DNA from 4 places in the Stenotrophomonas sp. 22385 genome. Region 1 is predicted to be linked to each of the others. Evidence: predicted binding sites of a transcription regulator. Region 1 holds the regulator's gene; each other region holds the start of a gene.
The links. Region 1 encodes FliA, which starts transcription of late flagellar genes. Its sites were predicted from a motif close to TAAAGTTTNNCNNNCNNNGGCCGATAA; they were not measured.

Region 1 (7,613 bases):
TGAACAGGGCAACATCCCGCGTTCTCGCGAGCTGGCCACCGCCGCCGTGTTTGGTGCCTCGGTGCTGGCGCTGATGGCGTTTTCGGCGGGCATGGCCCGCAGCGCCAAGGACTGGATGAAGCTGGCGCTGACCCCGGAGGCGGGCCTGCGGCTCGAGCCGCTGGGGTTGTTCAACCACTTTGGACACCTGTTCCTGCAGCTGATGCTGGCCCTGTGGCCACTGCTGCTGATCTGCCTGCTGGCCAGCTTCCTGGCCCCGGTGGCCATGGGCGGGCTGCGCTGGTCGAACAAGTCGCTGATGCCGCAGTTCAACCGGCTCAGCCCCATGGCCGGCATGAAGCGGCTGTACGGCGCCGAGGCCATCGGCGAATTCACCAAGTCCCTGTTGCGCATCGTATTCGTCGGCACTGCCGCCGGGCTGGTGGTGTGGCATGGCATCCGCGGGCTGCGTGACCTGGTCCACCAGCCGCTGGAAGCGGCCATGGTGAACGGCCTGGGCTTCACCCTGAAGCTGATGCTGGCCACGGGCGGGGCCATGATGCTGCTGGCCGCCATCGATGCCCCTTACCAGCGCTGGAACTGGATGCGCAAGCTGAAGATGACCCGGGAGGAACTGCGCAGGGAAATGAAGGAAAGCGAGGGCAGCCCGGAAGTGAAGGGCCGCATCCGCCAGCTGCAGCAGCAGATGTCCAACCGCCGGATGATGGAAGCGGTGCCCACCGCCGACGTTGTGGTCGTCAATCCCACCCACTACGCGGTAGCCCTCAAGTACGACGGCGGCAGGATGGGCGCCCCCACCGTGGTGGCCCTGGGCGTGGACGAAACCGCCCTGCGCATCCGCCAGGTGGCCGACGGCAACAAGGTTGCGATCGTCTCGGCCCCGCCTTTGGCACGCGCCTTGTATCGGGAAGGTCAACTTGGAAAGGAAATTCCCGTGAGACTGTATTCGGCCGTCGCCCAGGTGCTGTCCTACGTCTACCAGCTGCGTACCTGGCAGGGGGGGGCAATGCCGGCCGCACCCAGCATCGACGTGGATGAGTTCGGCAAGGGAGGCCGCCCATGAGCGCCCAGCCCGCCGGCATGAACACCCGCCGCGCCCTGGACATGATCCGCCAGGGCCTGGGCGCCCCGCTGATCGTGCTGGCCCTGCTGGCCATGGTGGTGGTGCCACTGGCCGCCCCGGTGCTGGACGCGCTGTTCACCTTCAACATCGCCATCTCGCTGATGGTGCTGCTGGCGGTGGTGTACGTGAAGCGTCCGCTGGATTTCACCATCTTCCCGATCGTGCTGCTGATCACCACCATGCTGCGGCTGGCGCTCAACGTGGCCTCCACCCGCGTGATCCTGCTCAACGGCCAGAACGGCCATGAAGCGGCCGGCAAGGTGATCGCCGCCTTCGGTGAATTCGTGATCGGCGGCAACTACGCCGTGGGCATCGTGGTGTTCGCGATCCTCACCATCATCAACTTCGTGGTGATCACCAAGGGTGCCGGCCGCGTTTCCGAAGTGACCGCGCGCTTCATCCTGGACGCCATGCCAGGCAAGCAGATGGCGATCGACGCCGACCTCAACGCCGGTTTGCTGACGCGTGAGGAAGCCAAGCTGCGGCGTGAAGAAGTCCGAGAGGAAGCCGACTTCTACGGCGCAATGGACGGTGCCAGCAAGTTCATCCGTGGCGATGCCATCGCCGGCATCCTCATCCTGTTCATCAACATGATCGGCGGCCTGGCAGTTGGCGTGCTCCAGCACGGCATGCCGTTCGGCGAAGCAGCAGCCACCTACACCCTGCTGTCGATCGGTGACGGTCTGGTGGCGCAGCTGCCGGCGCTGCTGGTGTCCTCGGCCGTGGCGATGCTGGTCACCCGCGCCTCGCGCTCGCAGGACATGGCCCAGGCCATGATGGGCCAGGTGTTTGGCCAGCACCGTGCCCTGACCATCGCCGCGGCGATCCTGGGCCTGGTCGGCCTGGTCCCGGGCATGCCGAACGTCGCCTTCTTGACGCTGGCCGCGATCCTTGGCTTCATCGCCTGGACGCTGTGGAAGAAAAGCGTGGCCGCCGAACGCGCCGCCGCGGCCCCCGCCGCCGGCTCGACCAACGCGCTGGGGCTGCCCGGTGCCAGCAGCCCCTCGCCGACCGCCGAACTGACCTGGGACGAACTGCGCCCGGTCGATCCGCTGGGCCTGGAAGTGGGCTACCGGCTCATTCCGCTGGTGGACAAGAACCAGGGCGGCGAACTGATGGCGCGCATCAAGGGCGTGCGCCGCAAGCTCACCCACGACATCGGCTTCCTGATTCCGTCGGTGCACATCCGGGACAACCTGGAACTGGGCGCCAGCGCCTACCGGCTGCTGATCCACGGCGTGCCGGTGGCCACCGCCGAGATCCACCCCGACCGCGAACTGGCGCTGGACCCTGGCAGCGCGCTTGGCGCGCTGGAAGGCATTGCCGGCAAGGACCCGGCGTTCGGACTGGATGCCACCTGGATCCAGCCGCACCAGCGGGCCCACGCCGAATCGATGGGCTACACCGTGGTTGACCCGGCCACCGTGGTGGCCACCCACCTGTCGCACCTCATCCGCGAACATGCGCCGGAGCTGCTTGGCCACGAAGAGGTGCAGCAGTTGCTGGCCAACCTGGCCAAGAGCGCGCCCAAGCTGGTCGAAGACCTCACCCCCAAGGCGCTGCCGCTGTCGGTGGTGGTGCGCGTGCTGCAGAACCTGCTGATTGAACGCATCCCGGTGCGCCAGCTGCGCAAGATTGCCGAATCACTGGTCGAGAACGCGCCGATGAGCCAGGACCCTGGCGTACTGACGGCTGCCGTGCGCAATGCGCTGGGGCGTTTCATCGTCCAGGAGATCGCCGGCATGTCCGCCGAGCTGCCGGTGTTCACCCTCAACCCGCAACTGGAACGGGTCTTGCAGGAGTCCACACAGGGCAACGGCGCAGCGCTGGAACCCGGACTCGCCGAGCGACTGCACCAGAGCCTGGCCGAATGCGTCGGCAAGCAGGAAGCGAAGAACGAGCCCGCGGTGGTGCTGGTGCCCGGCCCGGTACGTGCCGCGCTGGCACGGCTGGTACGCCACAGCGTTCCCTCGCTGTCCGTGCTGGCCTACAGCGAGGTACCCGAGGACAAGCGGTTGAAGCTGGTCGGCACGATCAGCTGAGCCGGAACTCCGACAGCAACGCGTCAGAAAACAGACACCCCAATTTCGCATTCACCGCAGCAGGACAAGAAGGGAAACCCGGACCGTGCAGACCACCGACAACCAGCGCTCCCCTTCCACCCCCCAGCCGCCCCAGTCCCGGTACCACAGCATGAAAATCAAACGCTTCGTCGCTCCCGATATGCGCTCGGCCATGAACCTGGTGCGCAAGGAACACGGTCCGGATGCCGTGATCCTGTCCAATCGCCGGATCGAAGAAGGCGTGGAAATCGTGGCCGCGGCGAACTACGACGAAGGCGCGGTGCAGCGTGCGTTGGAAGCCGCCCGCAAGGACGTGGCCCCGCCGCCGCCGGCCCCGCGCCCGCGCAATGCTGCCGATGCGGTGATTGCCGCGGTGACCCGCCGCAGGGCACCGGCCACCGCGCCGGAGCCGGTGGCCGCCACCACCTCGGCCGTGGCGGCCCTGGCCCGCGCCGCCGTCGGCGCCACGGGACGCACCCTGGACAGCGCCCACGAAATCGTCCCACCGCCGGGCAGCAGCGGCTTCGCCGCGACGCTGGCCCGCGCCAGCGTGCAGCCGCCCCCCCAGCTGCCGGAACAGATCTTCGCCCCGTTCAGTGTCGAACAGGCGGCGGCCGCCGAGCGCGCCGTGGCTGCGCAGGTCGCCGACCCCGTACCGGCAGGTGTGGAAACACCGGTCCGCGCCGCCGCGCCGGCCGCGGCCAACCGCGCCCGCTTCATCATCGACCCGCCACTGGACGAAGCACCGCTGTTTGAGATGCACGCCGCACCCGGCCGCACCCGCCTGCCGCCGCAGCTGCCGCAGATGCCGGCGCAGCAGATGCAGCGCGCTCCGCTTGAAACCCCGGCCGCCCCCCTGTGGGAAACCGTGCCGGTGGTTCCGGCTGCCGCCAGCCCGGCCATCCAGATCGACGATTCGGCGGTGTTTGCTGCCCCCGCTCCGGTGATTCCGGTGGTTCCGATGGTTGTGGACGACATCGCCGCGCCGGTCGCCGCGATGACCGTTGCTGCACCGGTCGAGCCGTCGCTGCAGGCCGCCAACGAACCGACGGTGACCGCCGAGGTCATCACCGCCCCGGTGGCTGCCGTTGCCGCACCGGTAACCCTGGTCCGCGACGATGAGGAACTGCGCCAGCTGCGCCATGAAGTGGCCGGCATGCGCACGGTCATCGAGCGCGAAATGAACCGCTTCACCGACGAGCGCCTGCGTGGCTCGGCGGTGCGTGCCGCGGCCCTCGACCTGATGGACGAGTACGGCTTCGACGCGGGCATCTGCCGCGACGTGGCCCTGCAGATCCCGCTCGACACCGAAGCCCACCGGGGCCGCGGCCTGATGCTGGGCCTGCTCTCGAAGAAACTGCCGATCGCGCCGGTCGACCCGCTTGAAGCCGGCGGCGTGATCGCCCTGGTGGGCCCCACCGGCGCCGGCAAGACCACCACCATTGCCAAGCTTGCCTCGCGCTTTGCCGAGGCCCATGCCGCCCGTGACGTGGCCCTGGTCACCACCGACACCGCCCGCATCGGCGCCCGCGAACAGCTGTACGGCTTCGGACGCCAGCTCGGCATCGCCGTGCATGAAGCCAGCAGCGGCAGTGACCTGGCCCAGCTGCTGGAGCGCCTGAAGGACTACAAGCTGGTCTTGATCGACACCGCCGGCCTGGGCCCGCGTGACCGCGCGCTGGCCGCACAGCTGCAGTGGCTGCGCGCGGCCCCGCAGATCCGCACGCTGCTGGTGTTGCCGGCCAACACCAGCTTCGGCGACATGGACGAAGTCGTGCGCCGCTTCAGCGCCGCCAACCCGCAGGGCGTGGTGCTGAGCAAGCTGGACGAGACCGGCCGCTTTGGTACCGCCCTGTCGGTGGCGGTTGACCACCGCCTGCCGATCACCTGGGTCACCGATGGCCAGGACGTTCCCGAAGACCTGCACCGGGCCAGTGCAGCCAATCTTGTACTTCGCCTTGAAGATTTGCGCCGCGCGGCCGATATGCCCTGCAACCCGGAGTTGAACCATGCCGTCGCGTGAGTATGAAAACCTGACCAGGACCTTCCCGTTGTCGGCCACCCGCAGCCAGCCGCTGGGACCGGTGCGCACCATCGCCGTCACCGGCGGCAAGGGCGGCGTGGGCAAGACCAACGTGTCGGCGAACCTGGCCGTGGCGCTGGCCGACATGGGCAAGCGCACGCTGCTGCTGGATGCCGACCTGGGCCTGGCCAACATCGATGTGATCCTGGGCCTGCAGCCCAAGCTGACCCTGGCCGACCTCGTCGCCGGGCGCTGCACGCTGGATGAAGTGATCCTGGAAGGCCCCGGCGGCGTGCTGGTGGTGCCGGCCGCGTCCGGTCGCCGCCACATGGCCGAACTGCAGCCGGCCGAACACGTGGGCCTGGTCAACGTGTTCTCCGAACTGGAACGTGACCTTGACTTCATGGTGGTCGACACCGCCGCCGGCATCACCGACGGCGTGCTGACCTTCTGCCAGGCCGCGCAGGACACCGTGGTGGTGGTCTGCGACGAACCGGCCTCGATCACCGACGCCTACGCCCTGATCAAGGTGCTCTCGCGCGAACGCGGCGTGGACCGCATCCAGGTGGTGGCCAACATGGTCCGCGACCCCAACGAAGGCCGCGTGCTGTATGAAAAGCTCAGCCGGGTCTGCGACAAGTTCCTGGCCGATGTCTCGCTGAACTACCTGGGCTGCGTGCCGCAGGACGACTGGCTGCGCCTGTCGGTGCAACGCCAGCAGCCGGTGGTGAAGGCCTACCCTTCCAGCCCGTCGGCCCAGGCGATCGCCGAGATCGCCCGCCGCACTGCGCGCTGGCAGGCTCCGACCGAGCCGCGCGGCGGCGTTGAATTCTTCCTGGAACGCATCCTCAAGCAACGCGGGGTGACCGCATGAAAGGCGCCGCACAATACAAAGAGGTGCAGCGCGCCGCCGCCAACGAGTGCATTGCCCAGCACTCGGACCTGGTCCGGCGCATCGCCCACCACCTGGCCGCACGCCTGCCGGCCAGCGTCGAGGTCGACGACCTGATCCAGGCCGGCATGATGGGCCTGATCGAGGCCTCGCGCAGCTACGACGCCGACCAGGGCGCTTCATTCGAAACTTATGCCTCGATCCGCATCCGCGGCTCGATGATCGACGAGATCCGCCGCGGCGACTGGGTGCCACGTTCCGTGCACCGCCGTGCCCGCGACGCCGCTTCCACCATCCGCCGCCTGGAACAGAGCACCGGCCGCGCCGCCAGCGCCACCGAAGTGGCTGCCGCGATGGACATGCCACTGGCCGATTATCTGCGCCTGATGGAAGACGCCGCGCGTGGGCAGGTATTGAGCCTGGAATCGCGGATCGAAGACCAGGGCGAACTGGATACCGTCGCCCAGGGCGGTCCGACCCCGCAGCAGGTACTGGAGCGTGGCGAATTCGGCCGCGAACTGGGCCATGCGATCGGGCTGCTGCCCGAACGCGAACAACTGGTTCTGTCGCTGTACTACGAGCAGGAGCTGAACCTGAAAGAGATCGGCGCGGTGCTCGGCGTCAGCGAGTCGCGCGTCTGCCAGATCCATGGCCAGGCAGTGCTGCGCCTGCGTGGCCGACTGAAGATCTTCGAGGCGGCCGACGCCGGCCTCGAGAACACTTGATACCGAGGAAAGTGCTTTGAACAAGAACATGCGTATCCTGATCGTCGATGACTTCTCGACCATGCGTCGTATCGTCAAGAACCTGCTGGGCGATCTGGGCTTCACCAATACGGCCGAAGCCGAGGACGGGCATGCCGCGCTGGCGCTGCTGCAGAGCCAGCCATTCGATTTCGTGGTCACCGACTGGAACATGCCGGTCATGACCGGCATCGACCTGCTCAAGGCGATCCGCGCCGACGCCAAGCTCAAGACCCTGCCGGTGCTGATGGTCACCGCCGAAGCCAAGCGCGAGCAGATCATCGAAGCGGCGCAGTCCGGCGTGAACGGCTACATCATCAAGCCGTTCACCGCCCAGACCCTGGAAGAAAAGCTCGGCAAGATCTTCGAACGCCTGGCGGCGAGCGCCTGATGGAGACCCTTCGCGACAAATCGGCGCTGGTGCAGCGCCTGCAGGATGCCCTGGCTGCGCTGGAAAGTGGCGACGAAGCCGGTTGGCGCCGGGAAATCGACGCCCTGGCCGCACTGCGCACCCAGCCGATGATGGCTGGCCTGAACCGGCTTGCCCGTGAGCTGGGCCAGGCGCTGGGTGAACTGCCCACCGTGCCCAGCGAAGCCGGCGAGCTGGACGATGCCTGCGCGCGCCTGGACCACGTAGTGGCGATGACCGAACAGGCCACCCACCGCACCCTGGACCTGGCCGAAGAATGCCGCGCGCTCACCGAGCAGCTGCGTGCCAACGGGCTGAGCCCGGACCAGGACCAGCAACTGGACCGGATCCGTCACAACC
Region 2 (7,613 bases), on a different contig from region 1:
CCAGGATCAGCCGCCGGCCATCGAGGCACTGTTGCGCTGGCACCGCCCGGGGATCGGTTACTGCAGTCCAGCCGAGTTCATTCCCATCGCCGAGAAGTGCGGTGAGATTGTCCGCATCGGCGACTGGGTGCTGGCCGAGGCCTGCCGCCAGGCGGCCGCCTGGGACAGGGCCGGACTGAAGTTCGACCGGATCGCGGTGAACGTGTCAGCGGTGCAGCTGCGCGACCGTGGCTTTGCCGAGCGCGTGATCGATATCTGCCACGCCCATGGCTGGGCACCGCAGCGGCTGGAACTGGAGCTGACCGAATCGGCCCTGATCCGCGACACCGACGTGCTGCGCCACTGCTTCGATGTGTTGGAGCGGCACGGCGTGCCGTTGGCGGTGGACGACTTCGGAACCGGCTTCTCCAACCTGCATTACCTCAACCGCTTCCCGGTGGGCCGGCTGAAGATCGATCGCAGCTTCGTGCAGGGCATGCTTCACGACGCCGGCACCGCCGAAGTCACCCAGGCGATCGTGCACCTGGGTCACGCTCTGGGCATGAAGGTGGTGGCCGAAGGCGTCGAAACCGAGCAGGAAGAGGCGATGCTGCGCCGCCAGGGTTGCGACGAGATCCAGGGTTACCTGTATTCCAGGCCGCTGACCCCGCGCGATCTGGCGCAGTGGCTGAAGCAGGGCGGGGGGCAGGTGATGGCGATTCCCGCGGGTGCCGGCGACGCGTTGCGGATTCCGGTGCCGTCGGGCCCGTAACTGTTGGCGGGCCCGTAGTTGATTGATCCCGATCCACGGACGAATTGTTAGGGGCCCATTGGCATCCGGATCCATCAACCATGGGCCAGCAACCGTTACAGGCCCATCGGGATCCGGATCAATCGACCATGTCTCCGCTCAGGCCCAGGTCCCATGCCAATCCCGCCAGCGCGGGATCCAGCGGCGCTGCCGCCGCTGCGGTCGCCATCATTTCCGCCAGTTCCCGCTGCGCCTGCTGTTCCAGCGCCGCCAACAGCGCGCGCCCGCTTTTCGGCGCCGCGGGCGCCTGGGCAGGGTGAATGACGTCGCCCACTGCGTCGGGCGACGCGCCGCTACCGGCAGGAATCAAGGGGCTGGGGGTGGCGTTCAACAGCATGCGGAAATCTTCAACAGATGGGGCAGGGGGCCACACGCACGAAAGCCCCGGCAATGCCGGGGCCCTCGTGGAATGCCGTTGCCGGCACCTATCACGGATCAGAACAGCTCAACCGCACCGGCCGCCATGCTCTGCTGGCTTACCGGCTTGTGCGGCGGGCGTTCCCACTCGCTGCGCATTTCACGCAGACGGTTGCCGGTACGCTGCAGCGCGGTGGCCACTTCGGCGTCGAACACGCCGCCGTTACGGTGCAGCAGTTCCTGCAGGCCCACCGCTTCGCGGTTGATCGAGGTCAGGCGATCGAGGTGGGTGTGCACGCCGCCCAGGGCCTGGGTGGCGATGTCTTCGAACTGGAGGGCACGCACGGCTTCGGCCACGCTGCTGTCGATCGCACGGCCGCACTCGGAAATCTCGCGCATGCCTTCGCCCAGCGAAGCATTGATCTGGGCCACGTTGTCGAGCATGGCGGCTGCTTCGTGACGCGCTTCGCGGGAGCGGTCCATGTCGCGCGAGGCCATGTTGGAGACCGTCTCGCGGACCTTGGCGATGGCGTCCTTGGAGCTGTGGGCCAGCTTGCGGATCTGCTCGTTGAACGTGGTGGAACGTTCGGAGAGGTTGCGCACCTCGTCGGCCACCACCGCAAAGCCGCGACCGGCTTCACCGGCACGGGCCGCCTCGATGGCCGCGTTCAGCGCCAGCAGGTTGGTCTGGTCGGCAATGGATTTGACGTCTTCCAGCAACGCGAAGATGCCATCCAGGTGCTGCGCCATCTGGTCGATGTGCTGCACCGTAGTGCTGCTCTGGCCGCTGACCTGCTCCAGCGCTTCCACCAGCTGCTCCATGCGATGGCTGGCGTGCTGGGCGAAACGGGCCACGTCGACGCCAGCACCCCCATCTTCACCGGCGCGGTCGACGATGCGGGCCAGGGCCTGGCTCTGCTGGCGGGACTTGCGGTTCATGGCATCAAAGCTGCCGCCCAGCCCGGCCACGGCCTGGCGGATCAGGTCGCGGGCCCGTTCGATCTCGGCGCGCGAACCATCGATTTCGTTGCCGACGAACGAGCGCAGCTCGGTCAGCAGCTGATCCTGTTCCCGCATCATGCGGGCATGCTCGGGCGAGCGCTGGCTCTGGGCGCGGGCAGTCCACCAGGCGAACCCCAGCCAGCTGAGCGTCATCGTGGTCAGAATCGCCCAGCGCAGGGCAGCCGGCCATTCGAAGCCGATGGCGAAGGGAAGCAGCAGGGTCAGGACCAGGGGGGCGGCCAGACTAGTGAAAATGCGTGAGTACATGGACGTTCTCGGGGAGGTGCACGGAGAATGTATCGGCCGCACCCCCGGGAGCTTTAGTCGGTGTGTGTGGATTTCGTGCTTCGGATGCATTGCAGCCACGCAGGGCGTGGCTCTACACGTCAGCGCCGGTAGGTGACGACCGTTGGTCGTCCCTCCTTTTCGTCAGCGAAGCTGACGATCCACAGCTTCAATCATCGCCTTGCGCGAGATCAGGAAATCCCAGTACTGGCCGCCGGTCTGGCGCCACAGGACCGCCGAACGCACCGCCGCCAGCAGCAGCGCGCGGATCTCGGCCACCACCCCGGCCTGGCCCAGGTAGTGCGGGTTACCCTGGACCATCACCCGCGGCTTGAGGTGGCTGATGGTGTCGGCATACAGCCCGCCCAGGCTGGAGAGCACGTCCGGGTGGGCGCTGTCGTTCAGCTCCAAGGCCTGGCGCTGGGCGCGCGCGATGCCCTGGCTGACCTGTTCGACCACCGCGTGCTCGCGCACGAAGCGGCGCTCAAGCTGCAGCACGGCCAGTGCCAGCCGCGGCAGGATCTCGTCCTGGCCCTGGTTGCGGAAATAGTTGTGCAGCAGGCGCAGGCCCGGGGCCAGGTTGGCGGCGCTGCCGTAGATGGCCTGCGGGCTGTCGGCGTCGATCCGGAACACGCTGTCGATCGCGGTGCGGACCACGCTGGCCTCGGAATGGCCGGTTTCGGCGATGCGGCGCACCTGCTGCAGCGCCTGGGCGATGCCAGCCAGGGCAAGGACGCGGTCGTCGATGGAAAAACTCATGCAGCAGATACCTCGAAGGGGGAAGGGGCGGTGCGCAGGCGCTGCTCCAGCGGCGCGTCAGTGGCGGCGATCACCGCGCCACCCAGGCAGACCTCGTCGTCATACAACACCAGGGATTGCCCAGGGGTGACGGCACGCTGCGGCCGCGCAAAACGCACGTCCACGCTGCCATCGTCGCGCACCCGCACCGTGCACGGCTCGTCCGGCTGGCGGTAGCGGGTCTGCGCGGTGCATTCGAACTGACGGGCAGGCGGCGCCCCGGCGATCCAGTGGGCAGTCTCCGAATGCAGCCGGGTCGACTGCAGCCAGGGGCTCTCACGGTCCTGGTCCACGTACAGCACGTTGCTGGCCACGTCCTTGCCCACTACGTACCACGGGGCCGCCGGGCGGCCACGCACGCCGCCGATGTTCAGGCCCTCGCGCTGGCCCAGCGTGAAATAGAACACCCCGGGGTGCTCGGCGATCCGGTTGCCGTCCGGGTCCTGGATCTCGCCGGCACGCGCCGGCAGGTAACGGCCCAGGAACTCGCGGAAATCGCGCTCGCCGATGAAGCAGATCCCGGTCGAATCCTTCTTGGCGTGGGTCGGCAGGCGCGCGTCGCGGGCAATGCGGCGCAGGTCGTTCTTCTGCAGGTCGCCGATCGGGAACAGGGTCGCGGCCAGCTGGGCCTGTCCCAGCTGATGCAGGAAGTAGCTCTGGTCCTTGCTGCGGTCGGCGCCGCGCAGCAACGCCCAGCGTCCGCCCACCTGCGCCACGCGGGCGTAGTGGCCGGTGGCGATGCGTTCGGCGCCCAGCTCGCGGGCCGCATCCAGGAAGTGCTTGAACTTCACTTCGCGGTTGCACAGCACGTCCGGATTGGGGGTGCGCCCGGCCGCGTACTCGGCCAGGAAATGTTCGAACACGCCCTGCCAGTACTCGCTGGAGAAGTCGCGGAAGTGGAACGGGATGTCGAGCAGGCCGCACACGGCTACCGCATCGCGACGGTCGTCTTCGGCACGGCAATCGCCGCTGCCGTCGTCGGCCCAGTTCTGCATGAACAGCCCGGCCACCGGCTCGCCCTGCTGGACCAGCCGCCAGGCGGCGACGGACGAATCCACGCCACCGGATACGCCGACCATGACGCGCGGGGTGCTCATGCAACCTCCTTCACGATCGACAGCGGATGGCGCTGGCCGGCCAGGAAGTCGGCAACGACCTCCCAGACAAGCGGGCTGCGCAGCCGCGAGGGCTCGGCCTGCAGTTCGGCCGGGTCCAGCCACAGTGCGCGCAGGATGCCGGTGTCCAGGGGGCGCGCAGGGTCATGGGCGATCGGCTCGGCCGCGTAGGCGAAGCGCAGGAAGGACGTGCCGTCGGGGGCGGTCCACTGGTAGGTGCCGATGAAGGCCGTCAGGCGAACGGTCCAGCCTGACTCTTCCAGGGTCTCGCGCACGGCGGCGGCGGCCAGGCTTTCGCCCGGCTCCAGGTGCCCGGCTGGCTGGTTCAGCACCGCGCGGCCGTCGATGGCTTCTTCCACCAGCAACAGGCGCCCGTCCCGCACCACCACGGTGGCCACGGTCACATGCGGCGCCCAGCGCAGGTCCTGCACTTCGTTCACGTCAGTATTCGTCCGTTCCAGTCAGTTCGAGTTCCATCGCATCGGCGGTGTTCATCGCCGCATCAATGGCGTCGCCCAGCGCGTCAGCGCTGGCGTTGGCGTCCACTTTCACCACGAACATGGCCAGCTGTTCCTGCTTCACCCACGCGCCCAGTTTGGCGTCCTGGGAGTCCTCCAGCAGACGGTTGGCCACCGCGGCGGAGAACTGCTTGCCCGGCGCGTTGTAACCTGGCGACCAGATCTCGCGGATGCGGTGCTTGCCGTACTCTTCCACGGCCGAGCGTACGAACACCAGCTGGGTGCGGTCGCCTTCGACATCGAACACCAGCTTGTAGTCGCCGTCCTCGTCGATCTCGTAGGGGTACTTCAGCGTGTCGAGCACGCGGCCGACGGCCTTGTCGGGCGTTGCGGCGTGGGCGCCGAAGACGGAGGCGGCCAGCAGCAGCGCGGTGGCGATTCTTTTCATGAAATCCCTGTGAAAGTGTGTGTCCATGAGTGGATTGTGACGGGCGCAGGGGGCCAACGTCCAATCCGGGCGGTGCGGCGTCTATAATGTCCCGATGCCTCGCGAGCCCTCCCAAGAACCCCACAACGACCACGGCGTAGCGCTGGAACCGGCCCGGCCGGAGGTCGCCCCGCCGCCGTTCTACCAGGTGATGCTGCTGAATGACGACTACACCCCGATGGATTTCGTGGTGACCGTGCTGCAGCACTTCTTCTCGATGGATCTGGAAAAAGCCACCCAGGTGATGCTCAACGTGCACACCCGTGGGCGTGGCGTGTGCGGGGTGTTTACCCGCGAGGTGGCCGAATCGAAGGTCGCCCAGGTCAACGAGTTCTCGCGCATGAACCAGCATCCGCTGCTGTGCACGATGGAAAAAGCCGGATAACACGGGGTTCCCGGCGCCCCCGGTTGTTTGGATGCCCACCTAAGCCGGCCGGTGGCCGTTCCCGGCCCCCATGTCCGTCCTTCATCGAAAGAGCGCAGGGGACCGCCAGGGGGCGGAGCGCCGCAATCGGTCGATGACGTTGCCATCACGGGTGGCCAGCCAATGCTGGGGTCCGGGGGCAGGATCGCGCAAGTGATAACGCCATCTGAACGCACCGATCCAGTAGGGTGATGGAAATTGTGCAGGTAGGCCGCATATTGTTCTCAACTGCCGCCGGAGTAGAACATGTTCAGTAAAGACCTCGAACACACCATCGGTCAGTGCTACAAGCGCGCCCGTGAGGCCCGCCATGAGTTCATGACGGTGGAACACCTGCTGCTGGCACTGCTCGACAATCCGTCCGCCCAGGCCGTGCTCAAGGCATGCGGGGCCGACGCCGACCGCCTGCGCCAGGAGCTGGAGCAGGCCATCGAGGCCTCTGTCTCGCGCCTGGCCGAGGATGATGGCCGCGACACCCAGCCTACGCTGGGCTTCCAGCGCGTGCTGCAGCGGGCCGTGTACCACGTGCAGTCCTCGGGCAAGAAGGAGGTTACCGGTGCCAACGTACTGGTGGCCATCTTCGGCGAAAAGGACTCCCATGCGGTCTATTACCTCAACCAGCAGGACGTCACCCGGCTGGATATCGTCAACTACCTCTCCCATGGCATCGCCAAACTGGGCGAGGAGGGCGAAGTGCCGCCGTCCTCGGATGCCGAAGGGCGCGCCGAGGGGGGCGATGGCGAAGGCAAGGGCGATGCCCTGGCCGAGTTCGCCAGCAACCTCAACGAGGCGGCACGCAACGGCCGCATCGATCCCCTGGTGGGCCGCCGCGATGAAATCGAGCGCACCATCCAGGTGTTGTGCCGCCGCCGCAAGAACAACCCGCTCTACGTGGGCGAGGCCGGCGTGGGCAAGACCGCCATCGCCGAGGGCCTGGCCAAGCGTATCGTGGAAGGTACGGTGCCCGACGTACTGGCCGATGCAGTGATCTACTCCCTCGACCTGGGCGCACTGGTGGCCGGCACCAAGTACCGCGGCGATTTCGAGAAGCGCCTCAAGGGCGTGCTCACCGCGCTGAAGAAGATGCCCAACGCGGTGCTGTTCATCGACGAGATCCACACCATCATCGGTGCCGGGTCGGCGTCGGGCGGCACCATGGACGCCTCCAACCTCATCAAGCCGGCGCTGGCTTCCGGTGAGCTGCGCTGCATCGGCTCCACCACCTTCCAGGAGTACCGCGGCATCTTCGAGAAGGACCGTGCGCTGGCACGCCGCTTCCAGAAGATCGACATCGTCGAGCCCACCGTGGGCGAAACCTACGAAATCCTGCAGGGCCTCAAGCCCAAGTATGAAGCGCACCACGGCGTGACCTATGCCGATGACGCACTGCAGGCGGCGGTGGACCTGTCGGTGAAGCACATCGGTGACCGGCTGCTGCCTGACAAGGCCATCGACGTGATCGACGAGGCCGGCGCCCGCCAGCGCCTGCTGCCCGAGGGCGAGCGCAAGGAGCTGATCGACATCGAGGAAATCGAAACGATCGTGGCCAAGATGGCGCGCATTCCGGCCAAGCAGGTCAGCGCGACCGACAAGGACGTGCTGCAGCACCTGGAGCGCAACCTGAAGATGGTGATCTTCGGCCAGGACCCGGCCATCGAGACGCTGTCCTCGGCGATCAAGCTGGCCCGTTCGGGCCTGGCCAACCCGGAAAAGCCAATCGGCAACTTCCTGTTCGCGGGCCCCACCGGCGTGGGCAAGACCGAGGTGACCAAGCAGCTGGCGCTGCAGCTGGGCATCGAGCTGGTGCGCTTTGACATGAGCGAGTACATGGAGCCGCATTCGATCAGCCGCCTGATCGGTGCGCCCCCGGGCTATGTCGGCTTCGACCAGGGCGGCC
Region 3 (7,613 bases), on a different contig from region 1:
GCCCGAAAACACCGGATGCAGCAGCTGCGCCGGGCGTCCCTGCCACTGCCCGGGCGTGCAGCCGAGCGCGCTGCACAGCGCCTGGTTGATGAAACCGATGCGTCCGTCAGGCTCAAGCACCATCAATCCGGTCTGGGCACTGTCCAGCGCCTGTCGCGCACGGGTGTTGTCGCGCGCTGCCGCCCGCTCGGCCTCGATCCGCCCGCGCAGACGTTCGCGCATGTGCAGCAGGCGCTGGGCCAGCGTGCCGAATTCATCGTGCGGGTTATGCACGACCAGCACCGTATCCAGCCGGTCCTCGGCAATGTCTTCGGCGAAACGCAGTGTGTTGGCGATCGGGCGCTGTACCGCCTGCAGGGTCAGCAGCAGCGTGGCGATGAGCAATGCAGTCACCAGCAGCAGCGTGACCGCGAACACCACCGTCATCGCCCTGGCCTGTACCTGCAGGCGCCCACGCGCGCCGTCCAGCGCTCTTGCCTGCGCACGTTGCACCTGATCGAGCGACGGGGCGATCTGGGCAGCGGTGTCGGCCAGCGACTGTGCTTCCACGTCCAGCCCGACTCGAGCGGCGGTGTAACTGAGCAGTGCGCCCTGGTAGGCATCCATGCCGGCGCGAAGTGCGTCCTGCGCGGCTGCCGGCACCCCCGGCGCTGCCAGCGCCAGCTCGAACGGCAGCTTGGCTTCACTGGCACGGTCGGCGTGGGTGGAATCGCCGGTGAGCAGGAGCAGTGCCTCCTGTCGGCGGATCGCCTGCCACTGCGCGTCAAGCGCGGCACGTTGCAGAGGGCCCAACGCGGCCTCCATCCTGGTGGCCGAGGCCTCCAGCTGCGCGCGCAGCCCGGCTTCACCCCGGCCCATCTCATCCACACGTGCATTCAGCGCGTTGATGCCCTCGGCAAATTCACCGATGCGGTTGGCCAATGTACTCAGGGAAGCCCCATTGCCGTTGGCGACAGCGGCGCGCTGCAGGGCCTCCAGCGACACCTGAAGGCGCTGGCGTGCCCGCTGCAGCGCCTCGCGGTCGGCATCGTTGAAGCTCGCCGCGTAGCGGGTCTGCAGGCGACGGGCATCGGCCACCTGCGTACCGAGTGCCGCCATGAGGCTCGTCGCCTGCTGGTGCGTGGCGAAGGTGTCCGCCGCCCGCTCGCTGTTGTACCGTGTCCACGCGTACACCACGGCCACCAGCAGCAGGCCGGATGCACAGGCAACCAGACTGATCTTCAGCTTGCGCGCGACGCTGAGCCGGCGCAGGGGTTCAGCCCGGCGGGCAAGGGACGACAGCACACGGCGGGGGACGGCCAACATGACGCACTCCAGGCAGAAGGACGCCTCGATATCGGCTGCATCCGCCCGGGCTTTAGGGCCGGATCAGACAGCATCCCGCCCCGCCCTTGCATTGCGTACGTTGTAGTCGGCATTGAAGACGGCACGATGACGGTCGGGCTGTGCGGGAGGGCGCGCTTCCCGTGGACGACATCGCGACATGAGGGTCTGCTCCAGCCGGTAAGGCGCCGCTCAGGGTGCGGCGGCAGGCACCACGCACACCACGTGGGTGATGCCGTTGCGGAACATCTTTGCGTAGGGGCAGACACGTTCGGTGTTGCGCACCAGTTCGGCGGCCACGGCGGGCTCCAGCCCAGGCAGGAAGGCTTCCACCTCGGCCGACAGCAGGTACAGGCCGTCGATCGGATCACGCGAGAAGGTCACCGCCACCTCGATGCAGGCATCCGCCAACGCCAGTCCGGCACGGCTGGCCAGCAGGTTCATCGCGCCGTGGAAGCAGGCCGCGTAGCCGGCCGCCAGCAGCTGCTCGGGGTTGCTGCCACCGCCGGGTCCCCCCAGCGACAGCGGCAGGCGCAGCTCCAGCGCCAAGGCTCCATCGTCGGAGAGGACCACACCCGAAGCACGCCCGTGACCGGTCTCGCCGCCGGTTACGCGCACCCGTCCGGTGTAAAGCGGCCGCACCTCATCCCCTCGGTATCTGTCGAGAACGGCAGGCGACGGCGGCTTCAGGTCGGACATGGCGTATCCACGCAGTACAGGCAGGTGGGCAATCAGTTGCTGCGGCTCAGCCCTGACTGCTGCAGCCAGGCGTCGAAGCCCTGGCGGCCCAGCCAGGCCTGGCCGACCGGCACCAGCGTGTCGTCCTGCAGCTGCGCACCGAAGTAGGGTGCCTGCGCGTCGCCCACCACGTGGCGGGGGTCGTGGGTGCGATCCAGGAAGCGCTGCGCCAGCTCATCCATCCGGGTGCGCTCGGGACCGGCGATTTCCACCACGCCATTGATGGCCGGCTGCAGCGCTATGCTGGCGACCGCGTCGGCCACATCCTCGGCAGCAATCGGTTGAACCAGTGCGGTGGGCAGATGCAGCGCTTCGCCGGCAGATTGAATGATGCCGGGCAGGAATTCGAAGAACTGGGTGGAATGGATGATCGTGTAGGCGATGCCGGCGTCGCGGATCAGCCTCTCCTGCGCGATCTTGCCGCGGAAGTAGCCACTGGCCGCCAGCTTGTCCGTGCCCACTACCGAAAGCGCCACATGATGACGCACGCCAGCCCTGCTTTCAGCAGCCAGGATGTTGCGCCCGGCGGTCTGGAAGAAGTCCAGCACCGCCGCATCCTCGAACGACGGCGAGTTGGCCAGGTCGATGACCACGTCGGTGCCGGCCATGGCCGCGTCCAGGCCGTCGCCGCTGACGATGTCGATGCCGGTGGACGGTGCCGCGATGACAATGTCGTGGCCAGCCGCGCGCAGCCGGTCGACGACCTTGCTGCCAATGCGGCCGGTGCCGCCGATGATCAGGATTTTCATGTTCTTGCTCCAGGGGGGGCGAAGGAACCCCGGGCGCCGGGGCATGTGGCGATGCTAGGGAGGCCGCCACGGCAGCAGTAGGTCCGCCCGCGGACCCGCACTGTTGCCTCTCAGGCACCAATTGCGTTCACCGCCACGCACCCGCGTCGATGTCGCGCGCCGGCGCGCCGGCCTGCTGCACGCTCTCCCAATGGGTCACCACATCCAGATCCAGCGCGCGCACCTCGCTGGTGATGAAGTCGATGAACGCTCGGATGCGCTTGGGCAGCTGACGGCGGCTGAGGTAGCACAGGTAGTGCCCGCGATCGTCGGCGGCGTACTGGTCCAGGCAGCTGAGCGCCAGCCCGGCATCCAGCGCGTGGCGCACCTGGTAGTTCGGCAGCTGGGCCAGGCCCTGTCCCTGCAGCACCGCCTGCAGAACGAGCTCGGCGTCGTTGAACACCAGCGCCGACGCCGGTTCCACGCTGAGCGGCCGCCCTTCCACACGGAACTCCCATGGCTGCAGCCGCCCATTGGCCTGGCGTTGGCTGATGCAGGCGTGCGCGGACAGTTCACTCACGGTGGTCGGCAGGCCGTGCCGGGCCGCATAGTCCGGTGCGGCGCAGACCAGCAGCTGCATCGGGATCAGGTGCTTGGCAATGACCTCGCTGTCTTCCAGCACGCCGTCGCGGAAGGCCACATCGATCCGGTCAGCGGCCAGGTCCAGCGGGCGCTCCTCCAGTTGCAGCTCGAGCGTGACATCAGGGAAATGCGCGCGAAAAGCCGACAGCAGCGGCGCAATCACCTTGCGCCCGAACCCAGGTGTGGCACTCACCCGCAGATGCCCGCGTGGCGGCCCATCGCGCAGGTCACGCATTTCCTCCAGCGCCTGCAGGATGCGGTCCACGCCTGGTCGGCAGCCGTCGTGGAACAACTCGCCTTCGCGGGTGAGCGAGGTTGAACGGGTGGTGCGCAGGAACAGCCGCACGCCCAACTGGCCTTCCAGCTTCTGCACGCTGCGGCTGACCGCAGAGCGGCCAATGCCGAGCCGGTCAGCCGCGCGCGAGAAGCTGCCTTCATGGGCAACGGCAATGAAGGCCATCACCCCGGCGTAGCTGGCCGAGAATCCGGTGGTGAGTGGGTCGACACCGTCATCTACGGTGCCCGGGTCAGTCAAGGACATGCGGGCGGCGCTCCAAGGTGGCGCGCATGCGCGCGCAGGCAGGCATGAGCCGCTTCCAGCCGTTGCCTGCACTGGGCAGCAGGCAAGCCCAGCAACGGCATGAGCTCTTCGAGCGGGGCGCCGGCCACGTCATGCAACAACAGCAGCAGGCGGGCATCGGCAGGCAGCTCGGCCAGCGCAGACAGGAACGTGATCCACACCTGTTCGGCGGGAAGGGGCAGGCCTGCGGCATCGGCAATGAATGAGGTGCTCATGCAAGGCAGACGGGCCAGCGCACTGCGCTGTGACAGCCCCCATCGTCGGGATTGGTGCACAGCGCTCAACACCGTGCGTCCGCGTTGCCGGCTACCGCCACGATGGCCAGGCACCTAGCCTGCAGCGTCGACTCCCTCCTTCCCACTGCCAGGATCACCACCATGACCGCAAGGCGATTCCCCGTTCGCCCGGATGGCGGCGCACCGCCGCAGGCCGCCTCCGTGCGCCCGAGGCCATGGCAGCTGCACCGAGCGCGTCGGCATTGCTGCGGCCGTACTGAGTCGACGTAGCGTGGCCGAGGGGGGCAGCCTCCTGCTCAAGGCACTGTCCCTGCGCCGCGCGCTCGTGTTGAATGCCGCCATGGATACCTCACTCGACCACTTTACCCAGCTGCGCCCACGCGTCCTCGGCGTGGCCTACCGCATGCTGGGCTCCATGGCCGAGGCCGAAGATGTCGCACAGGAGGTGTGGCTGCGCTGGAACGGCACTGACCGCGACGCCATCGAGAACCTCGAAGCCTGGCTGGTCGCGACCACCACCCGTATCGCCATCGACGAGCTGCGCATGGCGCGCCGCACGCGCGAACACTATGTTGGCATCTGGCTGCCCGAGCCGGTTCTTACCGACGTTGCCAGCACGCCGGAGTTCCTGCACGAAGCGGCCAGCGATCTGTCCGTTGCCTTCCTTGCAGTACTGGAGCGGCTGGCGCCGGAGGCACGTGCCGCATTCCTGCTGCACGATGTGTTCGACCGCGATTATCCGGAGATCGCCCGCATCCTCGACAGGAGCGAAGCGGCCTGCCGGCAGATCGTGCACCGTGCGCGTGCGCGCCTGCGCGAGGAACGCCCACTGCACGCGGTACCGCACCGTACCCACCAGCAACTGCTGCAGGCCTTCACCGCTGCGCTGGACAAGGGCGACCTGAAAGCGATGATCGCGTTGCTGGATTCCTCCGCGCAGCTGATCGGCGACGGTGGCGGCGTGGTCAACAGCTTCCCAAGGCCGCTGCTTGGTGGCACGCGCATCGCCCGGCTGCTGTTCGCGCCGACCCTGCGGCACCGCGCCGCGCTGCGCATGCTGCCGGCGTTCTTCAACGGCCGGATGGGACTGCTGCGGTTCTTCGGCGATCAACTGGAGGCGGCGATGTCGTTCGAGACCGATGGCGAGCGCATCACGCAGGTGCTGGTGCAGCGCAACCCTTGCAAGCTGGTACGCATTGTCGCCCAGCAGACTGCGCCACTGTGCTGACGTGCGCCATCGCGGGGCTTGATGCCATCACGACGGGACCCCGGGCATGGTGCAGGTGTCACTGCCGGAACCTGCCATGCCCGTAGCCCGCACCGCCCCCGTCCTGCTGCCACCATCGCGGTGGCGTACGCTGCCGCGCAGCTTCTATCGTCGCCACCCCACCGAGGTGGCACCGGAGCTGCTCAACAAGCTGCTGGTCCGCGACGATGGCCGCGCCGGCCGCATCGTTGAGGTGGAAGCCTATGCCGGCGAGCAGGATCCGGCCGCACATTCCTTCCGGGGCATGACCGCACGCACGGCCAGCATGTTCGGCGAATGCGGCCATCTGTATGTGTACTTCACCTACGGCATGCATTGGGGCAGCAACGCCGTATGCGGTGAGGCCGGCCAGGGCTGGGGCGTTCTGCTGCGGGCGCTGGAACCGGTGCGCGGCGTGGCCCTGATCCGCGATGCGCGGCCGGCCATCCGCCGCGACCGCGAGCTGGCCAGTGGGCCAGGACGCCTGTCACAGGCAATGGGCATCGACAAGGCGCTGGATGGCGCTGACCTCGTCAGGAACGACCGCGGCATCCGGATCGTGTCCGATGGTATGCCGCCACCGGAGGATCCGGTGGTGGGTCCCCGCATCGGCATCAGCCGCGCCGTGGAGTTCCCATGGCGCTGGCATGTGCGCGGGCATGCGCACGTGTCCGGCCGGCGGTCGAAGGCGTAACGACCAGCGGTCGTTACCTACCGGGGCAGCGCACGGCCGTTGGTCGTGCCGTCCGCCTTCAGCAGCGGCAGCGGATCGTACGCGCCATCGGCACCGTAGATCCCCCAATGCAGATGCGGCGGCGTACCGGCTGCATTGCCACTGTCACCGACGTAGCCCAGCACCGTCCCTTCGCTGACCACCTCGCCTTCGGCCAGTCCCTCGCGCCAATCCTCAAGGTGGGCGTAGTAGTAGCGCTCGCGCGCCGGGCCCACCACCCAGACCTGACGGCCGCCCAGTCCACTGTCGCGCACCGCGACCACCACGCCTGGCGCTGCGCTCCGCACCGGCGTGCCGCGCTTGGCGAAGATATCCACCCCGGCATGGGTGCGGTCCCGTCCGCGTGGTGCGCCGAACGTGTCGGCGATGCGCCGGGCCGCCACGCCTTCCACCGGCACCGGCAAGGCGCTGGGCGCCGGCATGCGTGCCAGCTCCCACATGGCGCGTGGTGCCTTCAGCCACTCGCTGTTCCACAGCGTAAGCAGCGCAATGCCCAGCAGCACGGGCACTGCCAACCAGATGATCCAGCGGCGCAGGGCAATCGCCGGCGAACGCGGGCGGGCAGGTGCCGCGGTGGCGGTTTCGAACTCGGGTGTTGGTGGTGACGTCATCATCCCAGCATCGCAGATGGCGTGTACACGGCACCTGTACGCCGATGCCCCTGACCGCCATGACATACTCGGCGGGCAACCGGCGCGCCTTCGCCGCTCCCCCGCCAAGGCCGCGCATGTCCGCAACCGCTACCTGCCCCCGCTGCACCACGCAGTTCGACGGCCGCAAGGCACTTCTGGGCGGGGGCATCCAACCCTTCCATGCCCCGTTTGCCAGGCGCGATGTCGCCCTGCGGGTGCGCTGCCCTTACTGCCGCCACGAATTCGCCACCACCGACGTGCGCCTGTTCGGCGGCCGGCTGTCACTCAACGGCTACCGGTTGGTGGCCGTCGGCCTGCTGGTGGTCTGCGCGCTGCTGGTGATCTGCCTGCCACCGCGCTGACCGGACGCATCATGGCACTGGCACGGCGTCCGGGAACGACCAGCGTCCGTCAAGTATCTCGGCGCGCGGGCGGTACAGCCGCACCATGTAGTTCCAGCCCGGGGTCGTGGGCAGGCAGTTCGGCACCTGGCCATCACAGCCACCGAACTGGATGTCCACCGTTCCGTCTGCATTTTTCTTCGCGGTCAGGTTGTTGAGGGAATAGGCGTTCTGCGGGTTCTTGTCGTAGTAGCCCTTGGCGTTGTAAAGGCTCACCGACCAGAACCCATCCACCGGGACATCCGCCACGTGCAGGCGGTACACCGTCTTTCCATCATTGCCGGTCGGCGTCACGTTGAGGTAGATCGCTTCGCTGTCCGGGTTGCCCCCCCACGCTGTCGCAGCACCAATCAG
Region 4 (7,613 bases), on a different contig from region 1:
CGTGGTCTATTTCGCCGTGCTGCTGGTGGTGCTGCAGATCATCGGCGTGCAGGCCAGCGTGCTGTGGACGGCCTTCACCGGCTTTGCCGCCGTGGGCGCAGTGGCGTTCTTCGCCGCATGGAGCGTATTGTCCAACATCTTCTGCACGCTGCTGATCTTCACCACCCGGCCGTTCCGGCTGCACGATTACATCGAAGTGCTGGAGAACGGCGAGAAGCCTGGACTGAAAGGGCGTGTGATCGACGTCAACCTGATCTACACCACGCTGCAGGAACACAACGGTGGCCACGAGGGCACGGTGCTGCAGATTCCAAACAACATGTTCTTCCAGCGCACGGTGCGCCGCTGGCGCGACCCTTCGCAGGCACCGGGCGGCATCCAGGGCGACGGTTGATCCCCCGACAGGCGATGACCGTTCGTCGTTGCGGATGAACCGTCAGCGCAGCTGACTGTCCTTGCTGCCGCGCCGGTTGTAGGTGCCGGCCTCCTGGTGTGCAGCGTCTTCGGCTTCCTGGCAGCGCACGCACAGGCGGACCCCAGGCACGGCACGGCGGCGCGCCTCCGGAATCGGTGCTCCGCATTCCTCGCAATGGGTGAGACCCGGACCTTGGCGCAGCTGCGCGCGGGCGCGCTGGATGGCGTCATCGACGGTCGCATCGATCTGGTCCTGGACGGCGCCGTCGCCTGCCCAACCTGTGGCCATGCCGCATCTCCCATGCCGTTGCCGGACCACCAGCATAGATCCGGCCGGGCGACGCCGGTTTACGGCGGGCTGAACACCCGCCGCCTGCGGTGAACCGTTCAGCCCGGCATCACCAGATCAGGTCGTCGGGCACCTGGAACTGCGCATAGTAGGCATCGTCCTCGGCATTGCCGGTACTGGGCTCGGCGGACGCAGCGCGATCCTTGCCGTTATCGAGCACGATCACGGCCGGATCGCGTTCACGGATCTTGTCGGCGGCCGCACGCGGTACCAGCTCGAAGCCCTCACCCAGCCGCACGATCACCAGGCTGCCCACGGCCAGTTGGCGGCGCAGCATCTCGTTGACCAGCATCGTGCGGATCAGGGTGCCGTCGTTGAAGCGGTACTCGCTTTCGCCTTCGCGCTTGACCCGGTTGCTGTCGATGATCTGGCGCACCTGGGCCTGCAGCTCCTGCAGGCGGTTCTTTTCCTTGCGCTCGGCTTCCAGCGCGCGGTCGCGCTCGGCTTTTTCCGCCCGCAGGCGCTCGGCCTCGCGCTGGCTGTCGGTGGGCGCCACCGGGGCCTTGCCGTGGCGGGCCTTCACCTGTTCTCGCGCGGCCTGGGACACCTGGGACTTTTTGACCAGCCCGGCCTTGAGCAGCTGTTCCTGCAGGGGATTTGCCTTCGCCATTGCCTTTGCATCTGTTGGTGCGGGATTCCAGGGGCCATCATACTGCCCCCACCGCTGCTCCCCAACCGCCGCATGACTGCCCTGAAGTACCTCGCCGGCTACCCCGACGCGCTGCAGCAGCAGGTGCGCGAGCTGATCGCTGCCGACCGCCTGGGACCTTGGCTGCAACGCCGCTACGCCGAGCTGCACACGGTGCGCAACGACCGTCAGTTGTACGACTACACCCAGGCGCTGAAGGAGCGCTATCTGCGCCAGTCAGTGCCGCTGTCCAAGGTGATCTATGACAGCCGGCTGCAGGTGCTCAAGCATGCGCTGGGCACGCATACGACCGTGTCGCGGGTGCAGGGCAGTCGGCTCAAGGCCAGCCGCGAGATCCGCATCGCCAGCGTGTTCCGCGAGGCGCCGGCGCCGTTCCTGAAGATGATCGTGGTGCACGAACTGGCGCACCTGAAGGAATCGGACCACAACAAGGCGTTCTACCAGCTGTGCACGCACATGGAAGCGGACTACCATCAGCTGGAGTTCGACCTGCGCCTGTACCTGACCCACCTGGAACGGGCAAGCGGCTGACGCGCTCGCGGCCCCGTCACGCGCAGGCCCGGCCCCGAGCCAGTACACTCCCCGCCCGCGTCCCGCTTTGTGCTGCCTGCCTGATGACCGATCCGATCCGACTCGACAAACGCCTGACCCGCCTGATCGGCTGCTCCCGGGGCGACGCCCAGCGCTACATCGAGGGGGGCTGGGTCACCGTCAATGGCGTGGTGGTCGAGCAACCACAGGCCATGGTCACCGATGAGGAGGTGGTACTGCGCGACAACGCCGAGGCCACCCGCGCCGAGACGGTCAGCATGCTGCTGCACAAGCCGGCCGGCATGCGTGCCGATGAACTCTGTGCGCTGGTGACCCCTGACAGCCGCAGCGAACTGGATGCCACCGGCGTGGCCCTGCTGCAGCGGCACTTCCACGCGCTGCAGCTGGTGATGCCGCTGGCCGACGAAGACAGCGGCCTGGTGGTGGTCAGCCAGGACGGCCGGGTGGTGTCGCATCTGAAGGACCGTGGCGCGACGCTGGAACAGGAATACCTGGTCGAGGTCAGCGGCGAGCTGGTGCCGTATGGGATGCAGCGGCTGGCCCACGGCCTGAGCTTCCGTAATTGGCCGCTGCCCCCGTGCAAGGTCAGCTGGCAGAACGAAACCCGGCTGCGCTTCGCGATCAAGCCGGTGGTCCCCGGCCAGCTGCGCGACATGTGCCGGCAGGTTGGGCTGGAGGCCGTGAGCGTGCGCCGCCTGCGCATCGGCCGGGTGGCGATGGGCAAGCTTTCCCCGGGCCAGTGGCGCTACCTTGCCCCGGACGAACGCTTCTGATCCGCACGCGGCCCCTGCACTCGCGGTGCACGCGCGGCCGGCTTAGGATCGCGGCATGACCAAGCAAAAATCCTTCTGGCGGCGCCTGGTGCGGGGCACGGGCATCCTGCTGGCGATCATGGTCCTGCTGGTTCTCAGCGGGCTGCTGCTGGGCGACCATCTCACCCCCAAGGCCATGGGGCCGCACAGCAGCGTGCTGCCCCTGCAACCAGCGCAGAGTGCGATCGACCGGGAGGTGGTGCGCCTGCAGGCTGGGCATCCCGACCAGTCCGGCGTTGCCTTCCTGTCCGAGGGCCTGGATGCGTATGCCGCCCGCGCGGTGATCACCCGGAATGCCGCGCGCAGCCTGGACCTGCAGTACTACATCTGGAAGGACGACCTGATCGGCCACCTGATGGCGCAGGAGCTGTACCAGGCGGCCGAGCGCGGCGTGCGCGTGCGTCTGCTGCTGGATGACATGAACGCGCAGGACAAGGATGCCCTGATGATGGCGCTCGATGAGCACCCCAACATCGAAATCCGCCTCTACAACCCGTTCCGCAACCGCGACGGCTTGTGGCGGCTGGTGGAGATGGTGCAGCGTTTCTTCAGCGTCAACCACCGCATGCACAACAAGCAGTGGATAGCCGATGGACGGGTCGCCATCGTGGGCGGACGCAACATCGGCGAGGAGTACTTCAGTGCCCGCAGCGATGTGAACTTCCGCGACCTGGACCTGATCGTGGCCGGCGAAGCCGTTGATCAGGCCAACACGATCTTCGATGCATACTGGAACAGCGAAGCGGCAGTACCCGTGGCCGCGCTGGCCTTCCACACCCCGGCCCAGCTGCGCCTGCTGATGCTTGAATCGGCGCACGAAGCCAAGCTGGAAGCCGCCAGACCCTACCTGGAGCGCGTCGAGCGTTCGCCCGCGGCGCGTTCGTTCTACACCGATGCGGTAGCCCTGCACTGGTCGCCACGCGTCGAGATCGTGTCCGATCCGGCGATGAAGCACCGCCGCGACGACCCCGCCAACTGGCTGGTCACCCGGCTGGTACGCGAGCTTGAAGCCACGCGCCGTAAAGCACTGTTGATCTCGCCCTACTTCGTGCCGGGCGAGGAAGGCACGCGCGGAATGGCTGCGATGGTGGAGCGTGGCGCCTACGTGGGCGTAGTCACCAACTCGCTGGCCGCCAATGACGTGGCCGCCGTGCACAGCGGCTACATGCATTACCGCGCTCCCCTGCTGCGCGATGGCGTGCACCTGTATGAGCTGCGCTCGCGCGGCGCGGGCGGTGGCAGCGGTGGCCTGTTCGGCAGCAGTGGCGCCAGCCTGCACACCAAGGCGTTCCTGATCGATGACCAGCGCGGTTTCGTCGGCTCGTTCAACCTGGACCCCCGTTCTGCGTATCTCAACACCGAGATGGGCGTGCTGTTCGATGATCGGGAACTGGCCGCGCAACTGCGCGCCGAATACCTGCGCCTGGCCGATCCAAAGCAGAGCTACTGGGTGACGCTTGGACAGGACGACCAGGTGCGCTGGCTGGACCGGGCGGAGCAGCCGCCGGCATTGCTGGACAAAGAGCCCGACACCTCATTCTGGCAGCGCGCCAGCGCGCGCGTCATCAGTTGGTTGCCGTTGGAATCACAGCTCTAGAAGCAGCCGCGCAAGCGGTGGCTCTACGCATCGGCCGGTTCGTCAGCCTCCAGCGTTTCCACGGCGCGCCCATGCAGACGCCGCCAGATCCACTGCAGCGCATGCGCGGGTGTGTCCTGCAACTGCTCCAGCAGTGCCAGCGCCTGGGCCTGGCTGATCCGGCCATGCCGGCACAGCAGGCTGGCCGATGCCGCTGCGCGGGCGAAGTGCAGGCTGGCGGCCAGTCCACCGCCGGGGGCGTCTGCATCGCGGAGCAGCGCCTCGTGCACCGACGTGGGAAGCTCCCAGGCGGCCGCGATGCGGCTGGCCACCGGCAGCGTCCACGCATCCAGCAGCGCGCTGGCCAACGGCGGCGATGGCGCTGCACCCTGGTCGCGGGCCACGTCAAGCAGGTGCCGCATCACCAGGGCCGCGCCCAGGCCCTGGGTGAGCCCCATCCACTGCGCGGCAAATCCGTCCTCATGGGTCACCAGGCGGGCGTGATCGGCTGCGGCCCGCGAGGCCAGCAACGCATGCTCCCAGACCACGGTACCGAACTGCGGAAAGGCGTCGCTGTGCAGTTGCATGACGGGCTGCACCAGCACCGCACTGATGATCTGGCGGATGCCATCGGTCCCCACCAGCGTGACCGCGCGCTGCAGGCTGTCCACCGGCTTGGCCTGCAGCCGGTACACCGGGCTGTTGGCGATGCGCAGCAGGTTACCGGTCAACACCGCGTCCTGGCCAATGATCGAGGCCATGCTGCGTGCCGACGCATCACTGTCGTTGACCGTCTGGATCAACTGCGGCAGGAGCTGCGGCCGGCGTGGCAGGTGCCGGGCCGACCAGTCCTGCGCGTCCAGCGCGGCGGTCACCGCCGCCAGCAGGGCCGTGTCCTGCACGCCCGTTGCCCGCGCGGTGCCGGCGCCCGGCAGCAGCGCCAGCGCATGCAGGCCTGCCTGGAGCACCTCCCCCCCATCGCCGTTCGGTGGCGCGGGCGAAGCAGCCTGCGGCTGCGCCCGGCTGCGGCTGCCGGCGGCACCCGGCACCGGCTGCGCCGCCCCCGCCCCCGCCGGGCGGCGATACAGTCCCCAGCCCAGAAACGCCAGGATCAGCACACCCGCCGCGCCGGCCAGGATCGCCATCATCGGGCCGCGCCCCTGCTGGTGCGGCCCCACAGCCACATTGTCGCCACTCCACCCACCTGTTCCGTCCTGGCTTGCCGGTACCGCGCACCGTTGCCACGGCATCGGCCCGGAACGGGCCAACTTTAGCGCGTCATGGTCACCCGGCCCTGACAACACCGTCCGGCGGAATGCACTAGAATGGCGCCGCGCGACCCGTCCTGCCGAACCGACGACGTCGCTTTTTTTATTTTGCACCCCTCTTTTTGCTGGTAAGTTCGCCGGCGTTTGCCGCCGTTCGCACCATCGGAGTCACCATGTTATTTGAAACCCTCGAAACGTCCGGCCATGAACAGGTGGTGTTCTGCCACAGCCGCGATGCCGGTCTGAGGGCCATCATCGCCATTCACAACACCACGCTGGGCCCGGCGCTCGGCGGCGTGCGCATGCGCCCGTATGCCAGCACCGACGACGCGCTGGCCGACGCCCTGCGGCTCAGCCGCACGATGACCTACAAGAACGCGCTGGCGGGCTTGAATGTCGGCGGCGGCAAGGCGGTGATCATCGGTGACCCGCGCAGGGACAAGACCGAGGTGTTGTTCCGCGCCTTCGGCCGTTACGTGGATTCGCTGGGCGGGCGCTACATCACCGCCGAGGATGTCGGCACCGATGTCAATGACATGGAGAACATCTACCTCGAAAGCGAGTACGTCACCGGCGTACACCAGGTACACGGCGGCTCGGGCGATCCTGCCCCGTTCACCGCCTATGGCGCGCTGCAGGCGCTCATGGCGGCCATGCAGCACAAGCTGGGACACGAGGAAGTAGGCAAGGTGAGCATCGCGGTGCAGGGCCTTGGCCACATCGGCATGGAACTGGTCAAGCTGTTGCGGGATCGTGGCGCCAAGCTGTTTGTCACCGACCTCGACGCTGCCCTGGTCGAACGTGCGGTGACCGAGTACGGCGCCGAGGCGGTCAAGCCCGATGACATCTACGATGTCAACGCCGATGTATTCGCGCCGTGCGCGCTGGAAGGCGCGATCAATGCGCAGACCGTGCCGCGCCTGAAGTGCAGGATCGTCTGCGGCACGGCCAACAACCAGCTTTCCACTCCAGAAATCGGCGATGAGCTGCACGCGCGCGGCATCCTCTACGCTCCGGACTACGCGGTCAACGCAGGCGGGGTCATGAACGTATCGCTGGAAATCGACGGTTACAACCGCGAGCGTGCGATGCGCCTGATCCGCAGCATCTATCACAACCTGGGCCGCGTCTTCGCGCTGTCCCAGCAGGAAGGCATCGCGCCACAGCGCGCGGCTGACCGCATCGCCGAAACCCGCATCCAGTCGATCGGCAAGCTGAAGATGCCGCTGGGCCGGGCGCGACCGCGACTGGGCACGCTGCGCGGCGGCTGATGCCAGCGGGTAGATGAAGAAAAAGGGCGCGATCATCCCGCGCCCTTTTTTGTTGCCTGTCGCGTCTGGATCAGAACGCGGCGGCGTACCGCAGCGCGACCTGGCTCAGGTCGCCTCGCGGGCCGAAGCGCTGGTCGTAGCCGAACGAGAGCTGCGAGTTGCGCGTCAGCCAGGACTGCACCGACAGGCCGAACAGGCCGCCGGAGCGCGCTGGCTGCAGCCCGGCCACCGGCGCCCAGGCATCCACGCCAACGAAGCTGGCATCGAATGCCAGGCCATCGCTGGACAATGTCTGCTGCCATTCGGCGTAGCCGCGCAGCGACCAGCCACGCAGGCGGGTTTCCGCACGCAGGCCGGCCAGCGCCTGGCTGCGGCTGGACGCGCGGCTGTGGGCGCGAAGGCCGAAGCCAAAACCGCCGTCTTCGCTGAAGCTGTCGCTGTCCAGGCGTGCGTAGTCCGCTCCCAGGTAAGGCGTCAACGAGGCCGCAGCGCCGCCGAAGCGGTAGCCCGATTCCACGCTGGCGGTACTGAAGTTGCCGCCGTAACGGGCATTGACCCCGTACTGCCCCGCGCCCAGCAGCAGCTGCCGGTCAATTTCGCGGGTGAACTGGCCGGCGCCCAGCTGCGCCAGCGTGTAAGCCGCACCGCTGTTCCAGCCCGCGTACAGCTGCGCCTGCGACTGGCGGTCACGACCGCTGTCGCCGCCCCACTCGCGGCTGCTG

Region 2: the regulator FliA is predicted to act here: its motif matches at 2,446-2,472, upstream of ACTJI4_RS08630 (methyl-accepting chemotaxis protein).
Region 3: the regulator FliA is predicted to act here: its motif matches at 1,334-1,360, upstream of ACTJI4_RS01695 (methyl-accepting chemotaxis protein).
Region 4: the regulator FliA is predicted to act here: its motif matches at 5,599-5,625, upstream of ACTJI4_RS16915 (HDOD domain-containing protein).

What each region holds. Positions count from the first base shown of each region.
Region 1 covers NZ_JBQEOG010000003.1:382,125-389,737, reverse strand. Annotated here, with positions in the region: gene flhB (flagellar biosynthesis protein FlhB) at 1-1,063, shown strand, start outside; gene flhA (flagellar biosynthesis protein FlhA) at 1,060-3,165, shown strand; gene ACTJI4_RS08385 (AAA family ATPase) at 3,317-5,209, shown strand; gene ACTJI4_RS08380 (MinD/ParA family ATP-binding protein) at 5,196-6,083, shown strand; gene ACTJI4_RS08375 (RNA polymerase sigma factor FliA) at 6,080-6,826, shown strand; gene cheY (chemotaxis response regulator CheY) at 6,843-7,235, shown strand; gene ACTJI4_RS08365 (protein phosphatase CheZ) at 7,235-7,613, shown strand, end outside.
Region 2 covers NZ_JBQEOG010000004.1:10,017-17,629, forward strand. Annotated here, with positions in the region: gene ACTJI4_RS08620 (sensor domain-containing protein) at 1-751, shown strand, start outside; gene ACTJI4_RS08625 (hypothetical protein) at 870-1,127, opposite strand; gene ACTJI4_RS08630 (methyl-accepting chemotaxis protein) at 1,226-2,416, opposite strand; gene hflD (high frequency lysogenization protein HflD) at 2,579-3,193, opposite strand; gene mnmA (tRNA 2-thiouridine(34) synthase MnmA) at 3,190-4,329, opposite strand; gene ACTJI4_RS08645 (NUDIX hydrolase) at 4,326-4,787, opposite strand; gene ACTJI4_RS08650 (hypothetical protein) at 4,789-5,253, opposite strand; gene clpS (ATP-dependent Clp protease adapter ClpS) at 5,348-5,677, shown strand; gene clpA (ATP-dependent Clp protease ATP-binding subunit ClpA) at 5,963-7,613, shown strand, end outside.
Region 3 covers NZ_JBQEOG010000001.1:399,630-407,242, reverse strand. Annotated here, with positions in the region: gene ACTJI4_RS01695 (methyl-accepting chemotaxis protein) at 1-1,305, opposite strand, end outside; gene ACTJI4_RS01690 (Ohr family peroxiredoxin) at 1,516-2,022, opposite strand; gene ACTJI4_RS01685 (SDR family oxidoreductase) at 2,055-2,810, opposite strand; gene ACTJI4_RS01680 (LysR family transcriptional regulator) at 2,938-3,972, opposite strand; gene ACTJI4_RS01675 (transcriptional regulator) at 3,963-4,226, opposite strand; gene ACTJI4_RS01670 (RNA polymerase sigma-70 factor) at 4,588-5,475, shown strand; gene ACTJI4_RS01665 (DNA-3-methyladenine glycosylase) at 5,552-6,187, shown strand; gene ACTJI4_RS01660 (M23 family metallopeptidase) at 6,205-6,837, opposite strand; gene ACTJI4_RS01655 (hypothetical protein) at 6,954-7,220, shown strand; gene ACTJI4_RS01650 (DUF1254 domain-containing protein) at 7,230-7,613, opposite strand, start outside.
Region 4 covers NZ_JBQEOG010000010.1:76,724-84,336, forward strand. Annotated here, with positions in the region: gene ACTJI4_RS16885 (mechanosensitive ion channel domain-containing protein) at 1-394, shown strand, start outside; gene ACTJI4_RS16890 (DksA/TraR family C4-type zinc finger protein) at 437-703, opposite strand; gene ACTJI4_RS16895 (DUF2058 domain-containing protein) at 813-1,373, opposite strand; gene ACTJI4_RS16900 (YgjP-like metallopeptidase domain-containing protein) at 1,446-1,943, shown strand; gene ACTJI4_RS16905 (rRNA pseudouridine synthase) at 2,027-2,737, shown strand; gene ACTJI4_RS16910 (phospholipase D family protein) at 2,793-4,373, shown strand; gene ACTJI4_RS16915 (HDOD domain-containing protein) at 4,397-5,536, opposite strand; gene ACTJI4_RS16920 (Glu/Leu/Phe/Val dehydrogenase dimerization domain-containing protein) at 5,794-6,891, shown strand; gene ACTJI4_RS16925 (S8 family serine peptidase) at 6,962-7,613, opposite strand, start outside.